One region of the Paenarthrobacter sp. TE4293 genome, then DNA from elsewhere that is predicted to be linked to it. Evidence: riboswitches for the same ligand, from Rfam matches in the RefSeq annotation. Region 1 holds a riboswitch; each other region holds the start of a gene.
The links. Region 1 has a riboswitch for glycine ahead of gcvP (aminomethyl-transferring glycine dehydrogenase). Riboswitches for the same ligand answer to the same signal wherever they lie in the genome.

Region 2: another riboswitch for glycine. It lies ahead of gcvP (aminomethyl-transferring glycine dehydrogenase); the one in region 1 lies ahead of gcvP (aminomethyl-transferring glycine dehydrogenase).
Region 3: another riboswitch for glycine. It lies ahead of cycA (D-serine/D-alanine/glycine transporter); the one in region 1 lies ahead of gcvP (aminomethyl-transferring glycine dehydrogenase).

What each region holds. Positions count from the first base shown of each region.
Region 1 covers NZ_JBNJRY010000010.1:170,546-172,807, reverse strand. Annotated here, with positions in the region: gene gcvP (aminomethyl-transferring glycine dehydrogenase) at 1-785, opposite strand, end outside; glycine riboswitch at 935-1,033, opposite strand; gene QF015_RS19195 (PucR family transcriptional regulator) at 1,108-2,262, opposite strand, start outside.
Region 2 covers NZ_JBNJRY010000002.1:528,884-531,145, forward strand. Annotated here, with positions in the region: gene gcvP (aminomethyl-transferring glycine dehydrogenase) at 1-1,011, opposite strand, end outside; glycine riboswitch at 1,193-1,290, opposite strand; gene QF015_RS05790 (TetR/AcrR family transcriptional regulator) at 1,383-1,922, opposite strand; gene QF015_RS05795 (MFS transporter) at 1,995-2,262, shown strand, end outside.
Region 3 covers NZ_JBNJRY010000006.1:52,088-54,349, reverse strand. Annotated here, with positions in the region: gene QF015_RS13345 (FAD/NAD(P)-binding protein) at 1-478, shown strand, start outside; glycine riboswitch at 553-651, shown strand; gene cycA (D-serine/D-alanine/glycine transporter) at 803-2,262, shown strand, end outside.

The DNA.
Region 1 (2,262 bases):
GCACCCTGCTCGCCCGGGGGCGTGATGAGGGTGAGCGCCAAAAGGTCGGCGGCGACTGTGACCAACGCACCGCGTTCCTTGGCCTCAGCGATGACGCCGGAGTGGTCGAAGACGCGGCCGGAAACGCCGGGCTGCTGCAGGACGATGCCGTTGATGTCGCCATCGGGAAGGCCAGCCGAAAGGTCAGCGATCTGCACCTCGAAGCCCAGCGCCTCAGCGCGGCCCTTCACAATGGCGATGGTCTGCGGGAGGAGGTCTGCGTCCAGGACGGTCTTGCCGTCCTTGGCAGTCTTGGACTTGTTGGCTCGACGCATCAGCAGCACGGCCTCTGCCACGGCGGTGGCTTCATCCAGGAGCGAGGCGTTGGCTACAGGAAGTCCCGTGAGGTCCTGGACCATCGTCTGGAAGTTGAGCAGTGCTTCGAGGCGGCCTTGGGAAATTTCCGGCTGGTACGGGGTGTAGGCGGTGTACCAAGCGGGAGCTTCCAGGATGTTGCGGCGGATCACCGGGGGCGTGACGGTGTCGTAGTAGCCCTGGCCGATCATCTGGACGGCGGTCTTGTTCTTGGACGCGAGCTTGCGGAGCTCGGCGAGGACCTGCACCTCGGTGAGGGCGTCCTGCAACTTCAGGGCAGTGTCCTGGCGGATGGAATCGGGGACGGCGACATCTACCAGGCCGTCGACTGAGTCGTAGCCGATGGCCTTGAGCATGGTGTCAACGTCGGCTTGGCGGCGGGCGCCAATGTGCCGGTCCGCGAAGGCGGTGGGGGTTGATTGAACAGTCAAGAGGAACTCCATGATTCAGGCGCCCACTGAGCGCCACGATGATGTGGGGTTCCTCCCCGCTCTGTATTGGACCTGAGAGATTCCGCAGGAATGGTTGCCTGCTTGCACCGTCGGTGAGCCCGGTGACCCGGACTGCTTTCCAGAGTTGCCTAACCGCGGCGGTACATGGGCCTGAGAGATTCCTGGGGAGGATTTGCTCCTACGGCGCCTGACTGGATGTACCGGCAGGACTCTCCCGCCGCAGATCAAAAGCGTTGCGCCACTTCCGTGACACGCTTCACACCATAGCGGCTTGGTTTGAAAAAGCGCAAGCAAGCTGCGGCTACTGATGCATCGCCTCATGGATCTGCAGAGCGAACCACAACTGGGCGACGGTGGACGTTTCCCCCATGTCCAGGCCCGTCAGCTCGCCGATTTTCCGTATCCGGTAGATGATGGTTTGCCGGTGCGCGAACAACGCTGTTGCGGTCTTTTGCCAGGAACGCTGCGAGTCCAAATACGTCCTCAAGGTGACTATGAGATCGCCTTCCTGGCTCTGCTCATAGTCGAAAATCGGGCCTAAAAGGCGCCGTACCAGCGCGGTTCCTTCCTCGAAACTGGTGAGTCCCAACCACGACGGCCCCTGCTCGTAGCGGGTTAGCCCCTGGTTGGTGGCTCGGGCTGAACCAAGCGCCCAAAGGGATTCCTGCAACGCTCGTTGAATATTCGCCACAGCTGCCGGCGCGCTGATCCCGATCGAGGTTTCCCTTCCAGCGCAGTGCACCAGGATGTCGACAGGCACGTCGGCCGGGACCGCCACGTGGAGCCTGTTGTTCCGCTTCAGCGACGCCGACGCGACCCCGTGCCGCCAGAGTTCGACGTGCACGTTGGCCAGCCTGTCGCCGTCGTCCGCAGTTTTTTGGTAGGCGCCTGCCGCCATGGAGGCCAGCAGTAATTCCTGGGGCGGAACCTCAAAGCCCGCCAGCCGGCTCTCCATCTCGGCCACGCCGAGACGTCCGTCCATGGCCTGTAACAGGAACTCACCGGCCAACCGGTGGCGGCCCTCCAAAGACAAAACGATCCGAGAAAGCTGGAGTCCCAGCACGGTTGCGGCGTGGAGGAGTACGACGGCGTCCGGGTGCGGTTCGCTGTGGGGCAGCACTACCAGGAGCGCGTTGGCATGGGTGGGAATGTCCATGGTGAGCACGTGCCGGCCTCGGATGCGGTGCCACTGGAAGTTCTTCCCGGCGAGGGACACCTGCCCGGACAACGGAGCCCACTCCTCGGCAAGGAACACCGGGAGGACGTCCCCGTCCGGGTGCCAGGGATGGAGGCAGCGGCGGTCCACCACGTAAAGGTCCGCGTCGAGCTCGGTGGCAAGCCGCTGGACCAGGCTCTGCCAGTGGTCCTCGGAGGCTCCGGCAGTGCGGAGGAGATCGTAGACGCGGGCAGTTTGCCGCAGCCGGCGGGATTCTTCCAGCAGCGAGGACTCGGCGAC
Region 2 (2,262 bases), on a different contig from region 1:
CTGCGCGGTGCAGATGTTGGACGTGGCCTTCTCGCGGCGGATGTGCTGCTCGCGGGTCTGCAGCGCCAAGCGGTAGGCGGGGACACCGGCGTCGTCCTTGGAAACGCCCACCAGACGGCCGGGCATGGAACGCTCCAGACCCTTCTGGACGGCCATGTAGGCGGCGTGCGGGCCGCCGAAGAACAGCGGAACGCCCAGGCGCTGCGCGGAACCGACGGCAATGTCGGCACCCTGCTCGCCCGGAGGGGTGATGAGCGTCAGGGAAAGAAGGTCGGCGGCGACCGTGACCAGCGCGCCGCGCTCCTTGGCCTCCGCGATCACGGCGGAGTGGTCGAACACGCGACCCGAAACGCCGGGCTGCTGGAGGACGACGCCGTTGATGGCACCTTCCGGGAGGCCGGTGGAGAGGTCGGCGACCTCAACCTCGAAGCCGAGCGCCTCGGCGCGGCCCTTGACGATGGCGATGGTCTGCGGGAGGCAGTCGGCGTCGAGGACGGTTTTGCCATCCTGGACGGCCTTGTTCTTATTGGCGCGGCGCATCATCAGGACGGCCTCTGCTACTGCGGTTGCTTCGTCCAGCAGTGAGGCGTTGGCGATCGGCAGGCCGACCAGGTCCTGGACCATGGTCTGGAAGTTCAGGAGTGCTTCGAGGCGGCCCTGGGAAATTTCCGGCTGGTAGGGGGTGTAGGCGGTGTACCACGCCGGGGACTCAAGGATGTTGCGGCGGATCACCGGCGGCGTCACGGTATCGAAGTAGCCCTGGCCGATCATCTGGACGGCGGTCTTGTTCTTGGACGCGAGCTTGCGCAGCTCAGCAAGGACCTCAACTTCGCTCAATGCGTTCTGCAGGGTGAGGGCGACGTCCTGGCGGATGTCGTTCGGAACGGCGGTGTCGACCAACGAATCGACAGTGTCGTAGCCGACGGACTTGAGCATGGTCTCGATGTCGGCCTGGCGGCGGGCGCCGATATGCCGATCGACGAAGGTGGTGGAGGCAGAACTAACCGTCACGAAGGAACTCCATTACTTGGGCGGCGTTTGGGTACGCCACAGCGGCTGGGTTCCTCCCCGCTCTGTATTGGACCTGAGAGTTTCCGCGCGTTGCGTGAGCAATCATCGCTTGCACCGTCGGTGAGCACAGCACTCTTTCACCCTTGGGGTGGGCTGAGCGCCTGCTGCTTTCCAGAGTTGCCTCGCCGCGGCGGTGCGTGGGCCTGAGAGATTCCTGGGGAGGGTTTGCTCCTACGGCGCCTGCATCACGTGCTTGCAGGACTCTCCCGCCGCAGATCAAAGGCATTTTCAGTTATGTATGACCCCGTTCAGGGCAGGCCACAAAGGTTAATTGTCCTACGTGTCGGGCACCGCCGCAAATGGGTGACCTGCTACTTCCGCAGCCGCTCGAGGACTCCCAGCAGGATTTCGACGTCGGCTTCCCGTCCTGCGTTGCCGTCGTCCTGGCCACCTTCGAACATTGCGTTGAAATAGAGGCCATCACCCATGTAGCTGACTGCCTTGGCCACCTCCGGACCGACGTCTTCGGCCAGGACATCCAGCCACCGCTGTTGAATGGCGGCAAACCTGCGGCGCGTTTCTTCGTGGGCTACTTCGGCCAGCCTGGTGGCAGCTACAAAAGCCCGGTCCATGGGTGTGCCCGCCCAGAGCGAGGAGCGGATGAAATAGGCAGCGGAGCCATCGGGCGCAGCCTTCATCAATTCCGTGTCCTCGTCGGCCAACAGGTCCAGCCGCTCCAGAAGGGCCGTAATCAGGGCCTCTTTGTTGGGGAAATGGTAGAGCAGCCCACCTTTGGATACCCCGGCGCGCTTGGCAACGGCGTCGAGCGTGGCAGCACGCTCCCCCACCTCAATCAGGAGGGCTTCGAAGGCATCCAGGACAGCGTCCCGGGCTACTGGTTTTCGTGGCATGTGTCCATCATTCCCTAAAGGCTCGCTGGGTTGTATTTGAAACTATACCGTCTGGACGGTACAGTAAGAGTCATGTTCTCGCCGTCCTCAACCCAAGCACCCCGTTCCGCTCGTCCCACGATGGGCCCGGCAGCACCGTGGCGCGATTGGACGGCACTGGCACTCCTGATGTTCCCGGTGCTGCTGGTGGCCGTCGACAACACCGCGCTCACCTTCGCCCTGCCTGAGATCGCCCGCTCCCTTGACGTGGGCGGCGTCCAATTGCTCTGGATTGTTGATGCCTACCCGCTGGTCCTCGCGGCGCTGCTCGTTTCCATGGGCAATTTGGGCGACAGGATCG
Region 3 (2,262 bases), on a different contig from region 1:
GTTGGCCGCTTTGGCGCGTGCCGGCGTCGTAAGTTTTGTCGGGCCGGACCCGAAGTTCAGCGTAGACAGGGCCGCAAAAGTGTTTCGGGCGGTTTCGCCATGGGTTCACGATGAGCCGGTTGAAGCGCCGACCCTTATCGAGGCGATGTCGCCCGCCAACAGGGTGGGCATGAACGTCTCGCCGCTGTTGGAGCAGTTGATGGCCGATGGCTTAGTGCGGACCAAGATCATGATGGGTGGTGAGGGCGCACCCGTGCAGACCACAGGCTTGGACGTGGAGCCGCATCCTTACCGGCCCTTGGCGGCGAACGGATCCGTCACGGAAAACCTCTACGTTTTGGGCTTGCAATTGTCTGCGTCGCAGTGGGGCACTGCGATTGCCGCTGAAGCCCGGCCGCGGACCGGACAGGCCTACGCCAGTGGACAGCGGACTCTGCGGGACGCCGACGAGATTGCCCGTAGCATTCTGGCCCGCTAACCACCCACGGTTGCGGTGCAGCCCGGCCTTCGCTACTGTGTGAGCTGCATCACCCAGCTGGTGGTGCGCGCTTTTGATCCGCGGCGGGAGAGCCCTGCCGGTACATCACCCCAGGCGCCGTAGGAGCAAACCCTCCCCAGGAATCTCTCAGGCCCATGTACCGCCGCGGCGAGGCAACTCTGGAAAGCAGCCCGGGCAACCGGGCTCACCGAAGGTGCAAGCCTTCCTGCCCTGCAGGAAGGCGGAAACTCTCAGGTCCACCTACAGAGCGGGGAGGAACCCGAATCTTGTGGCACCCTGTGCCGCCTGAACGATGGAGTTCCAATGACGATTCAGCCTTCCACCGGTACCGATTCACCCCATCTCGAGCGCCAGCTCAGCAATCGCCATATCCAGCTCATCGCCATCGGCGGAGCGATTGGTACGGGCCTTTTCATGGGCTCCGGCAAGACGATCTCCGCTGCCGGACCGTCCGTCATTTTCGTGTACATGATCATCGGCTTCATGCTGTTCTTCGTCATGCGTGCCATGGGCGAACTGCTGCTGAGCAACCTGAACTACAAATCCTTCAGCGATTTCGCCGCGGACCTGCTGGGACCCTGGGCAGGGTTCTTCACCGGCTGGACGTACTGGTTCTGCTGGGTGATCACCGGGATCGCGGACGTCATCGCGATCGCCGGGTATTCCCAGGAACTGTGGCCGTCCTTGCCGCTCTGGGTACCCGGGCTGATCACCATCGGCATCCTCCTGCTCCTGAACCTGGCCACGGTAAAAGCCTTCGGCGAGACTGAGTTCTGGTTCGCCCTCATCAAGATCGTCGCCATCGCCGCACTGATCATTGTTGGCTTGTTCATGATCTTCAGCGGCTTCCAGTCCGATGCCGGACCGGCCACCTTTACCAACCTGTGGAGCCACGGCGGATTCTTCCCCAACGAATTCATGGGCTTCGTGGCCGGCTTCCAGATCGCCGTCTTCGCCTTCGTGGGCATCGAACTGGTCGGTACCACGGCCGCTGAAGCCAAGGACCCGGAGAAGAACCTGCCCAAGGCCATCAACTCCATTCCCATCCGCGTCCTGCTCTTCTATGTAGGCGCCCTGATCATCCTCATGTCAGTTACCCCGTGGACCCAATTCGCTGCCGAGCACAGTCCGTTCATCGCGATGTTCTCGCTCGCCGGTCTCGGCGCCGCTGCCACAATCGTGAACCTCGTGGTCCTGACATCCGCCATGTCGTCGGCGAACTCAGGCATCTACTCCACGTCCCGCATGGTGTTCGGACTGGCGCAGGAAGGCGACGCTCCCAAGGTGTTCGGCGCACTCTCCGGACGCAAAGTACCCCGCAACGCACTGTTCCTGTCCTGCGTCCTGCTGCTGTCCGGCGTCGTCCTCATGTACGCGGGCTCGGACATCGGCAAGGCGTTCGACATGGTCACCACGGTCTCCGCAGTGTGCTTCGTCTTCGTGTGGTCCATCATCCTGGCCAGCTACCTGGCCTTCCGGAAGCGCCGCCCGCACCTGCACGATTCCTCAGCCTTCAAGATGCCCGGCGGCGTGGTGATGGTGTGGGTGGTCTTCGCCTTCTTTGCCTTCGTCCTCTGGGCGCTGACCACGCAGCCGGACACCCTCGCCGCGCTGCTGGCCACACCAGTGTGGTTCGTGATCCTCGGCGCCGCCTGGTTCATCCTGCGTCGTCGTCCTGCCCACCTTGCCCGGTACGAGCTCTTCAAGGCAGAGCTCCAGCGCGACGCAGACAGGGTCCAGGAACAGGAGCCGGAACCAGCTAC